DNA from 3 places in the Nostocoides sp. HKS02 genome. Region 3 is predicted to be linked to each of the others. Evidence: riboswitches for the same ligand, from Rfam matches in the RefSeq annotation. Region 3 holds a riboswitch; each other region holds the start of a gene.
The links. A riboswitch is a leader RNA that binds a small molecule or an ion and turns the genes downstream of it on or off. The one in region 3 is predicted to bind S-adenosylmethionine.
Positions count from the first base shown of each region.

Region 1: another riboswitch for S-adenosylmethionine. It lies ahead of GKE56_RS06940 (bifunctional o-acetylhomoserine/o-acetylserine sulfhydrylase); the one in region 3 lies ahead of GKE56_RS02390 (aminotransferase class V-fold PLP-dependent enzyme).
Region 2: another riboswitch for S-adenosylmethionine. It lies ahead of GKE56_RS06880 (homoserine O-acetyltransferase); the one in region 3 lies ahead of GKE56_RS02390 (aminotransferase class V-fold PLP-dependent enzyme).

Region 1 covers NZ_CP046121.1:1,458,871-1,462,996, forward strand. Annotated here, with positions in the region: partial or broken gene hrpA (ATP-dependent RNA helicase HrpA) at 1-957, opposite strand, end outside; partial or broken gene GKE56_RS06940 (bifunctional o-acetylhomoserine/o-acetylserine sulfhydrylase) at 1,037-2,361, opposite strand; SAM riboswitch class IV at 2,435-2,557, opposite strand; gene GKE56_RS06945 (nitroreductase family deazaflavin-dependent oxidoreductase) at 2,654-3,085, shown strand; gene GKE56_RS06950 (hypothetical protein) at 3,039-3,497, opposite strand; gene GKE56_RS06955 (hypothetical protein) at 3,699-3,851, shown strand; gene GKE56_RS06960 (hypothetical protein) at 3,939-4,126, opposite strand, start outside.
Region 2 covers NZ_CP046121.1:1,444,478-1,448,603, reverse strand. Annotated here, with positions in the region: gene GKE56_RS06900 (sulfurtransferase) at 1-136, opposite strand, end outside; gene GKE56_RS06895 (EcsC family protein) at 217-951, shown strand; gene GKE56_RS06890 (YkvA family protein) at 1,048-1,425, shown strand; gene GKE56_RS06885 (DUF4192 domain-containing protein) at 1,556-2,650, shown strand; SAM riboswitch class IV at 2,681-2,800, shown strand; gene GKE56_RS06880 (homoserine O-acetyltransferase) at 2,818-3,954, shown strand; gene GKE56_RS06875 (universal stress protein) at 4,023-4,126, shown strand, end outside.
Region 3 covers NZ_CP046121.1:511,879-516,004, forward strand. Annotated here, with positions in the region: gene GKE56_RS02385 (ribonuclease J) at 1-434, shown strand, start outside; gene GKE56_RS02390 (aminotransferase class V-fold PLP-dependent enzyme) at 464-1,789, opposite strand; SAM riboswitch class IV at 1,902-2,014, opposite strand; partial or broken gene GKE56_RS02395 (DNA translocase FtsK 4TM domain-containing protein) at 2,309-4,126, shown strand, end outside.

The sequences.
Region 1 (4,126 bases), 950 kb from region 3:
GCGGAGAGCCGCGCGTACAGCGGCAGCACCTCGGTCTGCGGCAGGTCCAGGGCCTGGAGCGCCTCGGCCGTATCGCGGATCTCCCGCTCACCGGAGAGGAAGACCAGGATGTCGTGCCCTGACCCGTCGGCGCCGCGCTCGGTCCACAGCTCCTCGACGGCCTCGCAGACACCGGTCACCTGGTCGCGTTCCTCCCCGCCTGCGGCCTGGGCTCCCTCGACCCTCCGGACGGTCGGGGTCGACCAGTGGTCGGTAGCGCACCTCGACGGGATAGGTGCGGCCCGAGACCTCGATGATCGGCGCGGGCGTGCCATCGGTGCCTGCGAAGTGACGGGCGAACCGCTCCGGGTCGATGGTGGCCGAGGTGATGACGACCTTGAGGTCGGGGCGTTGCGGCAGCAGCTGTTTGAGGTAGCCGAGGATGAAGTCGATGTTGAGCGACCGCTCGTGCGCCTCGTCGATGATGATCGTGTCGTACTTGCGCAGCATCCGGTCCCGCTGCATCTCGGCGAGCAGGATGCCGTCGGTCATCACCTTGACGAGGGTGCGATCGCTCGACTCGTCGGCGAACCGCACCTGGTAGCCGATGACCCCGCCCAGCTCGACCTGCAGCTCCTCGGCAATCCGCTCGGCGACCGACCGCGCGGCGATCCGGCGCGGCTGGGTGTGGCCGATCAGGCCCTCGCGACCGCGGCCGACCTCCAGGCAGATCTTCGGCAGCTGGGTGGTCTTTCCCGAGCCCGTCTCCCCCGCGACGATGACCACCTGGTGGTCCCGGATCGCTGCGGCGATGTCGTCCTTGCGGGCGACGACCGGAAGCTCCTCGGGGTATCGCAGATCGGGTAGCGCGATGACCGGGCGCGGTGCGCGCCCCGGGGCTGCCGCACCCCGTCCCCGGCGCGGCGGCCTGCGCCGGTTCCGGGCAGCCGAGGGCTGTGGGGAACCGGCGGAGGACATGCCCGCAGCATACGTTCGCCGCGCCGGGGTGCGCCGGGGTGCGCCGGGGTGCGCCAGGGTGCGCCGGGGTGCGCTGCCCTCAGGCGCCCTTCGCGGCGGTGAAGCCCTGGTCGAGGTCGGCGAGGATGTCGTCGATGTGCTCGATGCCGACCGCAAGACGCACCAGCCCGGGCGTGACACCCGCGGCGAGGCGGTCGGCGTCCGGACCCTGCGAGTGGGTGGTGGAGGCGGGGTGGATGGCGAGGGACCGCACGTCGCCGATGTTCGCCACATGGCTGTGCAGGGTGAGCGCCTCGACGAACCGGCGACCGGCCGGCACCCCTCCCCCGGATCTCGAACGCGAGCACCGCTCCCGCGCCCCGCGGCGTGTACTTCTGCGCCTTCGCGAACGACTCGTGGTCCGGCAGCGATGCCCACACGACCCGCTCCACCTCCTCACGGCCCTGGAGGTAGGCCGCCACCTGGTGCGTGTTCTCCAGGTGCCGCTCGATCCGCAGGCTCAGGGTCTCGATGCCCTGTGCGATGAGGGAACGCGTTGAACGGCGCGATCGCAGGCCCGAGGTCGCGCAGCAGCTGCACCCGCGCCTTGAGGATGAACGCGAGGTTGGCGCCGAGCGGGCTGCCCACGCCGAGGTCGCGCGCGAACACGAGCCCGTGGTAGCTCTCCTCCGGAGTGTTGTAGTTCGGGAACTTCTCCGGGTCGGCGGCGAAGTCGAAGGTGCCGCCGTCGACGATCACCCCGGCGATCGACGTGCCATGTCCACCAAGGTATTTCGTCGCCGAGTGGACGACGACGTCCGCGCCCCACTCGAGCGGGCGGATGAGGTAGGGCGTGGCGATGGTGTTGTCGACAACCAGCGGGACGCCGGCCTCGTGCGCCACCGCCGCAACCCCCTCGATGTCGAGGACCTCCGACTTCGGGTTCGAGATGGTCTCCCCGAAGAAGAGCTTGGTGTTGGGCCGGACCGCGGCCCGCCACGAAGCAAGGTCGTTGGCGTCCTCGACGAAGGTCACCTCGATCCCGAACTTCGGCAGGGTGTGCTTGAGCAGGTTGAAGGTGCCGCCATAGAGACTCGGGCTGGCCACGAGGTGGTCGCCCGCCTCGGCGATGTTGAGGATCGCCAGCGTCTCGGCAGCCTGACCCGACGCCACGAGGAGGGCACCGACCCCGCCCTCGAGCGAGGCAACGCGCTGCTCGACGGCATCCTGCGTCGGGTTCATGATCCGGGTGTAGATGTTGCCGAACTCCTTGAGGGCAAACAGGTTCGCGGCGTGCTCGGTGTCCCTGAAGGCGTAGGAGGTGGTCTGGTAGATCGGCAGGGCGCGCGCGCCGGTGGCCGCGTCCGGCTCCTGTCCGACATGGATCTGGCGGGTCTCGAAGGACCAGCTGGGGGTGTCGCTCATGGTCGTGACCTCTCGTGTCGTCGAACCGCTCGCGCCGAGGCGGGCGGCCTGGCTGCGGGGACACGTGGTGAGCCGCCCGCGCTTGCGACTGGTCCGCGGGTGCGGCACCGGTCGCCAGGTCCTCACCCGGGGCACCCCACCGCGGTTGGAGGGTTGCCGGCCAGCGAGCCGGGGCTTCGCGCTGGCACTCATGACCTGTCGGCAGGTTACGTCGCGGACGGTCCGATCCGGCATACCCATCTCTCATCGCGGACGGGGGCATATCTGCGCGGGTGCCGGTGTTGGGGTGTTTATGACGATTACCGGCGAATACGCTCCCAGTACCAGCGGTTGGGTCCGCGACCAGGTCGAGAAGATCGAGGCGACTGGCACGACCCACTCGGTGTCGGTCCAGGACCGACAGGTCGTGCTCCTCACGATGCTCGGCGTCTCGGGCAAGGTGCGCAAGGTGCCGCTCATGCGGGTCGAGCACGACGGGGTGTATGCCGCGGTGGCGAGCAAGGGTGGCGCTCCGGAGCACCCCCAGTGGTACGCGAACGTGCGCAAGAACCCGGTCCTCGACCTCCAGGACGGCGAGCGCACCTGGACCGTCCGGGCCCGCGAGATCTCGGGCGAGGAGCGCGAGCAGTGGTGGGAGCGCTGCGTCGCCGCGTTCCCGCCCTACGCCGACTACCAGGTCAAGACCGACCGGCTGATCCCGGTGTTCCTCCTGGAAGCTGTGTGACCGAGCGCTGGTTCACCCGGCGCAGCCAGAGCAGGCCCAGCACCGGCAGCACCAGCGGCACGAAGCCGTAGCCGGAACCGAAGTGCGACCACACCGTCTTGTCGGGGAACGCGCTGGGCGCGAGGTATGACGCGAGCCCGACGGTGAGGACGCCGACGAGCTCGGTCGAGATGGCCACGAGCGCGACGCGCCACGAGGTGCGGTCACCGCGCGCCAGGGCGACCGTCGCCACCACGTAGATCACGGCAGCCAGCGCGGACAGCAGGTACGCGAGCCGCGCCCGGTCGAAGTACTCGGTGATCTGCAGGATCGAGCGTCCGGTCGCGGCGAGGGCGAGCAACCCGTAGAGCGCGACCAGCACCACCCCGGGGCCCGAGCGGGTGGACGTCGTCGCGGTGTCGTCGTCAGCCACGGGCACTCCAGATCTGGTGCAGGCGCGCCGTCATCACCGCGGCCGCGAAGGCCCCGACCGCGACGACGCCCATGGACCAGCGGGTCTTCTCCTTGAGCGCGAGGGAACGTCGCCGCCGGCGGCACCAACGGCAGCGTGATCGCGTATGCCGCGAAGGTGGCCCGCTCGGCGGAGTCGCCCGGGACGCGGCCGAGGTGAACCATGGCCACGACGAGCTGGACCAGCAGGCCTACCTCGAGGAGCGCGGCGACCAGCAGCAAGCGGTCGTCGACGAGCCGGCTCCGCGCGGCATACCAGCCCGCGACCACGGTGAGGATCACGGCCAGCACGAACACCGCTGCGGTCAGGGGGTAGAGCACGGCCGGAAGCCTACGCGAGCGCGAGCCGAGGGCGACCCTGGGGCGGCACCAGCGGCACCGGCGACACCGGACACCGCACGGGCTAGCGACCGCGGGACGAGCCGGAGGCCTGGCTTCCCACCGCGGCCTTGCTCGTCGCCTTGCTGGTCGCGCTGCTCGTGGCCCTGCTCGTGACCGCGCCCGCGGCCTTGCCCGCGGCGGCCTTCGGCGTGCTGAGGGTCGAGGTGGCCACGGGAGCCTTGGCCTTCGGGGTCGGGGTTCGACCGCCCG
Region 2 (4,126 bases), 930 kb from region 3:
ACTCGAGCACGACGATCCGGTCGGCGGAGCTGGAGCCGACGGTGCCGGCGGCAAGCTGCTCGGCGAGCCAGTCGGTGCTGACCAGGCGCTCGGGGTGGGCGTACGCGGCGAAGGTGGACTCAGCATTCTCGGGCATGACCCAAGGCTAAACCTGCTGGTCAGAACCGCTCGTGGCAGGATGGCCCGACACCACCCCGACACTACCTAGGAGGGTCCGTGGGCTTTCTCGGACTGGGCAAGGACGACACCGACCAGGCCGCCGCGCAGGCCACCCCCGGCGGGTCGGCACTCGAGCGCGCCCGCGCGGACCAGGCCGACTCAGGTCTGTTCTCGGGGACGGTGACGGGGCTGGTCGAGAACCTCCTCGACGTCGGGATCGACGGCAAGGGCCCGTTCGACTCCGCCCAGAAGGTCGCCGACGTGAAGCGGGCCGAGAAGCCGGACGCCGAGGAGGCCGTCGACGCGGTGATCCGCACCCACCTGCGGCTCGCAGCCGCTGGTGGCTTCGTGACCGGGCTCGGCGGGTTCATCACGCTGCCGGTCGCCCTGCCCGTCAACGTGCTGGAGTTCTACGTCGTGGCGACCCGGATGGTCGCCGCTGTCGCCACACTGCGCGGCTACGACATCAAGCGGCCGGAGATCAGGTCGGCCGTACTCCTCACGCTGGTGGGAGCCGACGCCGACGACCTGCTCAAGAAGGCGGGTGTCATGGCGACCGGCAGGCTGTCCAACCTGGCGGCCCAGCGCCTGCCCGGTCCGGCGCTGATGGTGGTCAACAAGGCCGTGGGCTTCCGGTTGCTCGCGACCGCCGGCAAGAAGACGCTGACCCGGTTCGGCAAGGGCGTTCCGGTGATCGGTGGCGTGCTCGGGGCCGGACTGGACGGCTACCTGCTCAAGCGGATCGCCGACCACGCTCGTCACGAGTTCCCGCCGAAGGTCGCCGGCTTGTAACGGGGTGGGCGACCTTCGGGAATCACGGAGGCGACGGCGTCGTTGGAACCGTGTTCGGGCCACCCCACGGCGCCCGTGACAGCAAGGAGCAGGACCATGCCCCACCGTCGTTCCACCACCCGTCTGGGTGCCGTGCGCACCCTCGCCGCCGCCGTGCGTGCGGCCACCCGCCCGGGTTCGCCGTCCGTGGCGGACCGGGTCACCAGCCTCCCGCGCTTGGTCCGGGCCACGTTCAGCGGTGAGTATGCCGGCACCTCCCGCCGACGCCTCCTGCTCCTGCTGGGCGCCGTCGCCTACGTCATCTCGCCCGTGGACCTCATCCCCGAGGCGTTCCTGCCGCTCGTCGGCCTGGCCGACGACGCGGTGGTGCTGTCCTGGATCGCGGCGAGCGTGATCACCGAGACCGAGGCCTTCCTCGGCTGGGAGCGCGCATCCTCGGTCGCCCAGACGGTGCCAGGAGAGGTGGTCCGGTGACGGTGACGCCCCCTCGTCATTCGCGGGGCTGACGACCCCCGCGTCCACACCCGGTTCGACAGCTCCCGGTCGTCCACGGCTCAGCGGGCCGCGGCTCGTCCACCGGGGCGTGCCGGTCGAGGGTGGGCGGATGACAGCGATCCGGCTCCGCGGTCCGGGCGACGTGCTCGCCTCCATTCCCTACCAGCTCGGGTACCACCCGAGCGACAGTGTCGTGGTGCTCGGCCTGCACGACGGGGCGGTCGAGCTGGTGGAGCGGCTCGACCTGCCCGAGCCCGCTGGGGTGGTCGATGCGGCAGCAGCCCTCGTCGGCCCGCTCGTGCGTGAGCGGATCGAGGCCGTCCTGCTCGCGGGGTTCGAGTCGAGCGCGGAGCTGGCCGCCCCCATGCTCGATGCCCTGGTCGGCCCGTTGTGCGAGGCCGAGATCGCGGTGCTCGAGCGCCTGGTGGTCCGGGACGGCCGATGGTTCAGCCTCGACTGCACCCAAGGCTGTTGCCCACCCGAGGGTCAGCCCCTGCCCGAGCCTGCCAGCACCCCGGCGGTGGCCGACTTCGTCGGTCAGGGGGTGTCGCCGCTGCCGGACCGGGCGCAGGTTGCGGCAACGGTCCGCGCCGATCCGGCGGTCAGTGACCTCGTGGCCATCGAGCTGGCCAAGGACGAAGCGCCGGGCCGCCCGGCCGCCGCGCGCCGGATGGCGTGGCTCTCCCTGTGGGCAGTGGTCTGTCGGAGCGACCCCGACCGCTTCCTTCCCGAGGAGCTGTCCGCTCCCGACGTGGCCGAGCTCGTCCACAGCCTGCGGGACATCGAGCTGCGCGATGCCCTGATCGCCTGGCTGTGCCCCGGCTCGCTGCCCCTCGAGGCGCTGCCCGACGACCTGGTCGACGCGGTGGGCTCAGCGCTCTCGCCGCGGTCCCCGGCGAGCTCGGGGACCTTGGCCGCTGCGGCCGCCCGGGTGCTGCGTGGTCGACTCGAGTGGCTCGCCCGGGCGGTGCCCGACCCCGATGCGGCGCCCGTGTTGACCATGCTCGCCACCGTCGCCTGGCACCTCGGCGACGGCACGGTCGCGCGGGTGGCGCTCGACCGTGCGCTCGAGCACGCCCCTGACTACCGGCTGGCCCAGCTGATCGCGCGGTTGATCGACCTCGGCATCCGCCCAGGGGTGGCCGCGCGGTCGACGGCGACTCGGCGCGGCGTCACCGTCCAGTCTCCGGACGCCGCGAGATGACGACGGGGCTGGCTCGTATGATGCAGGTCAGGTCATGAGTTCCAGCGTCAAGCCCCGGCTCGCTGGGCGGCAACCCTCCTCGCGGTGGGGTGCCCCGGGTGATGACCGGGCCGAGCTGGGCACCGTGGATCCAGTCGGCAAGCGCGAAGGCCCCAGGAGTTCCGGACATGACCACCACCTCCCGTCCACCGACGACGTCGCACGCCTGGCGTGACGGCGACCCCGCGGGCAACCGGCAGTTCGTCGAGCTCGGTGCAGTGGAGCTCGAGCGCGGCGGGGTCCTGCCCGGGGTCCGGGTGGCGTACGAGAGCTGGGGGCAGCTCAATGCCGCTGGTGACAACGCGATTCTGGTCGAGCACGCGCTCACCGGTGACAGCCACGTGGTCGGCGAGGCCGGGCCCGGGCATCCGACCCCAGGGTGGTGGGACGGCCTGATCGGGCCCGGTCGACCGCTCGACACGACGCGGTTCTTCGTGGTTGCCGCCAACGTCCTCGGCGGGTGTCAGGGGACCACTGGCCCCGCCTCCGCGGCGCCCGACGGCGTGCCCTGGGGGAGCCGGTTCCCGTTCGTCACGGTGCGCGACCAGGTGCAGACCGAAGCGCTCCTGGCGGACGCCCTCGGCATCGCGCGTTGGCGCCTGGTGCTCGGCGGCTCGATGGGTGGCATGCGCGTCCTCGAGTGGGCGGTGACCCATCCCGAGCGGGTGGCGACGGCCATCGTGCTCGCCAGCACGGCATACGCCACCGCCGAGCAGATCGCCTGGTGCCAGGCCCAGCTGTTGGCGATCCGCTCCGACGCGCAGTTCCGTGGGGGCGACTACTACGACGCGCCGGCCGGGCCGGAGGCTGGTTTGGGCATCGCCCGACGCATCGCGCACATCACCTACCGCAGCGAGCTGGAGCTGCACGAGCGGTTCGGTCGCGCGCCGCAGGGCATCGAGGACCCCCTCGGCGGGCACGGTCGGTATGCCGTCGAGTCCTACCTCGATCACCACGCCGGCAAGCTGGGCGGCCGGTTCGACGCGAACTCCTACGTGGTCCTCACCGAGGCGATGAACTCGCACGACGTGGCCCGCGGGCGCGGCGGGATCGCGAGCGCGTTGGCCAAGGTCACCGCCGAGCTCGTGGTCGTGGCCGTCGACTCCGACCGGCTCTATCCGCCGCGGCTGTCCGACGAGATCGTGGCGGCCGTTCCCGGGGCGCAGCTGCACACCGTGCACTCCGTCTACGGGCACGACGGCTTCCTGATCGAGCTGGAGCAGGTCGGCGCGATCGTCGCCGGAGTGCTCGGCACACCTGCCTGACCTCGGCTTTTCCGGTAGCGTCAGGCTCGCGGCCGCCGCCGCACCGGTCGACGAACAAGGAGGTTCCCGTGGCCATCGTTGTGGGCTATGTCCCGACGAAGGAAGGGCGAGCTGCTCTGCGCCGTGCGGCAGACGAGGCGCTGCTGCGCAAGTCCAAGCTCATCGTCATCAA
Region 3 (4,126 bases):
CGCGCGCACAGGTGGTCCTGGCCGAGGACGGTGTCGTGGTCGACCTGGTCGACGGTGTGGCGAGCATCGTCGGCGCCGTCCCCTGCGGCTACATCTACGTCGACGGGTCCTCGGTGGGCGAGTTCGACGAGGCCCTGCTCAAGGACCGCCGCATCCTGCGCGACGAGGGTTTCGTCTCGGTCATCGTCGTCATGGATGCCGCGACCGGCAAGATCGCGGCCGGCCCCGAGATCACCGCCCGCGGCTTCGCCGAGGACGACGAGATCTTCAACCAGGTCCGACCCAAGATCGAGCAGGCCCTGGCCGAGGCCACGGGCAACGGCGTCACCGACTCCTACCAGCTCGAGCAGGTCATGCGTCGCGCGGTCGGCAGCTGGGTCGGCGGCAAGATCCGTCGCCGTCCGATGATCATCCCGGTGGTCATCCAGGCGTGATGCCGGGGCGGCTCGCTGCACGAACGGCGCTACCAGGGGCGCGTGGGCAGGTCCTCGCGCGGGTCCGCGTCGGCAGCGAGCACCCAGCCGTCGGCCGTAGGCGTGTAGTCGAACCCCGCTCCGTGCTCGGCCAGCTCGGCGACGGCCGCGAGCAGCCGCTCGACGTGGGCGGGCGTGGTGCCCAGGCCGACGCTGGCGCGCACCGCGGTGCTCGGCCCCGCGGCATACGGGTCGTCGAGCAGGGCGTCGACGCACAGGTGGGCACAGAACTTGCCGTCCCGCACCCCGACCCCGTGCTCGGCAGACAGGGCCGCCGACACCAGCGAGGAGTCGAGCCCGTCGATGGTGAAGGTGGCGACCGCGACCCGGTCATGGTCCTCGCCGAACAGCGAGTACGTCTCGACCCCGTCGATGGCGCGCAGCCCCTCGAGCAGGCGCGAGCCAAGGGCGCGCTCGTGTGCCTCGACCGCCGCAGCATTGGCCCGCAGCGTGTGGCAGGCCGCAGCGAGCGCGATGGCGCCCACGACGTTCGGGCTGCCGGCTTCGTGGCGTGCGGCCCCGGTCTGCCACTGCACGCCCTCCTCGGTGACGGCGCGGGTGGCCCCACCGCCGGCGAGGTAGGGCTGCGCGGCGTCGAGCCAGTCGGAGCGTCCCGCCAGCACGCCGGCGCCGAACGGGGCGTAGAGCTTGTGGCCGGACAGCACGACGTAGTCGACGCCGAGCTCGTCGAGGTCGATGTGCCGGTGCGGGGCCAGCTGCGCGGCGTCGAGGACGACCCTGGCACCTGCTCGTCGGGCGATCGCGGCGAGCTCGCGGACCGGCCACACCTCGCCCGTGACGTTGGAGGCGCCGGCCAGGACGACGAGGCGGTGGCGGCCGTGCCGGGTTGCGAGCGCGGACCGGAGCACGGCCTGGGCGTCGGCCGGGGTGCCGGGCACGGGCAGCCGCACGGTCTGCCGCGGCTTCCACGGCAGCAGGGCGGCGTGGTGCTCGGTCTCGAAGACGAACACGCTCGTGTCGCGGGGGAGTGCCCGCGCCAGCAGGTTGAACGAGTCCGTGCTGTTGCGCGTGAAGATGACCTCGTCGCCCGCGCGGGCACCCACGAACGCGGCCACCTCGGCGCGCGCCTCTTCGTACCACGCGCTCGTCACGCGCGAGGCGTAGCCGTTGCCGCGGTGGACCGACGAGTAGGTGCGCAGGGCGGTGTCCACGGCCTGCTTCACGCTGACCAGCGCGGGGGTGGAGGCGGCGTGGTCGAAGTTGGCGTAGTCCACGGTTCCGTGGAGCGTGGGCACGCCCAGGCCGGCCGACACGACCGGCGGCAAGCCAGCGCCGGCCCGTTCGAGTGCGGGCACGGCGCGGAGGTGGTCTCGGGCCGCTGCCAGGGGAGCGGTCCGACGAGCGTGGGGTGGGGTGCTGGCGACCGACATTCGCGACAACTCCTGGTCCGGTGGACCCGAAGCTGCGGGTCCGCGCTTGCCGGCTGCGGGTGCAGACGGCCCGGTCGTCACCCGGAGCACCCCACCGCGGTGGAGGGTTGCTGGTCAGCAAGCCGGGGCTACGCGCTGACACTCATGACCTTGACCGAGGACCCTAGCCGTTCCGGCCACGGGATGGACAGCGCTGCCCGTCATCTGAGACCACGGATCCGAGATTCGCCCGGGTGGAACGCGTGTGACACGTGTGTCGGGTGTGACCATCGCGTAGCCTGCGGAGCATGGCGACACGTCCGTCCACCGCGCGCGCGGCTGGCCGCAGCACAGCAACGCGGCCCGCGAACCGCAAGAGCAGCACGCCCCGCAAGTCCCCGGCCCGCGGCAAGACCAGCGGTGGGGGACTCCCGCTTCCCCCTGCGCGCGGTCAAGGGCACGTGGATGGGGATGGCCCACGTCGCCGGCGGTGCCGTGCGCCGCGTCGGCCACACCGCGAGCGACCTCGAGCCCGAGCACCGGCGCGACGGGCTCGGCTTCTTCCTCATCGGGCTGTCCATCCTCGTCGCCGCCCGGGAGTGGTGGGCGTTCGAGGGCGCGCTGGGCGACGTCGTCCATGCCGTGGTGGCCGGCACCTTCGGTCGGGTGGCGTATGCCGTCCCGCTCGCCCTGCTCTTCCTCGGCACCCGCTTGCTCCGCGCACCTCAGGACAGCGCGGCCAACTCGCGCATCGGCATCGGCCTGGGCGCGATGGTGGTGTCTGCCGCGGGGCTGGCGCACGTCGCCGCAGGCATCCCGACCCCGCCCCACGGGGCGGCCGGCATGCGCGACGGCGGCGGGATCATCGGCTTCCTCGCCTCGAGCCCACTCCAGGCGGCGGTCTCGACGTACGGCACCGTGCCGATCCTGCTCATGCTGGGGCTCTTCGGCCTGCTCGTGATGACTGCCACCCCGGTCCACCAGATCCCCGAACGGCTGCGCGAGCTGCGCGACCAGCTGCTCCACCGCGGCGTCCCGACCGACGAGACCGAGCCGGCGGCCGAAGAGAAGCCCAGGCGTCGCCGCCGCGTCATCGACCCCGACGGGCCGCTGGACGGCGACGAGGCGTTCGAGCAGGCGGCCCTCGTGGCGCCCGACGGCCGCCGCCTGCGGCCCGGCGAGAAGCGCCCGACCGCGCCGGGAGTCCTCGCTCCGTCCGCGCCCGCCGGGCCGGGCAGCGCCACCCGAAGCCCCGCCGTCGAGGTGAAGGCCGCCCTCGAGGCGCCTCCCACGACGCCCCTGCCGCAGCGCGTCGAGCAGCTCGCCCTCGCCGGCGACATCACCTACACGCTGCCCGACAACGCCCTCCTCGAGCCGGGCTCGCCGCACAAGACCCGCAGCGCCGCCAACGACCGCGTCGTCGAGTCGCTGTCGCAGGTCCTCGAGCAGTTCGACATCGACGCCCAGGTCACCGGCTTCAGCCGCGGGCCGACCGTCACCCGCTACGAGGTCGAGCTCGGTCGCGGCACGAAGGTCGAGCGGGTCACCGCCCTGTCCAAGAACATCGCGTATGCCGTGGCCTCGGCCGACGTGCGCATCCTCAGCCCGATCCCGGGCAAGTCCGCCATCGGCATCGAGATCCCGAACGCCGACCGCGAGAAGGTCAGCCTCGGCGACGTGCTGCGCAGCCAGGCCGCCCGCGGCAACGACCACCCGATGGTCATGGGCGTCGGCAAGGACGTGGAGGGCGGCTACGTCATCGCCAACCTCGCGAAGATGCCCCACCTGCTCGTCGCCGGTGCCACCGGGGCCGGCAAGTCGAGCTTCGTGAACTCGATGATCACCTCGGTGCTCATGCGCTCCACGCCCGACGAGGTCCGCATGGTCCTGGTCGACCCCAAGCGGGTGGAGCTCACGGCATACGAGGGGATCCCGCACCTCATCACCCCGATCATCACGAACCCCAAGAAGGCCGCCGAAGCGCTGCAGTGGGTCGTGCGCGAGATGGACACCCGCTACGACGACCTCGCGCAGTTCGGGTTCAAGCACGTCGACGACTTCAACAAGGCGGTGCGGGCCGGCAAGGTCAAGCCGCTGCCCGGGTCCGAGCGGGTCATCCACCCGTACCCCTACCTGCTGGTCATCGTCGACGAGCTCGCCGACCTCATGATGGTCGCGCCACGAGACGTCGAGGAGTGCATCGTCCGCATCACCCAGCTCGCGCGGGCCGCCGGCATCCACCTCGTCCTGGCCACGCAGCGCCCGTCCGTGGACGTCGTCACC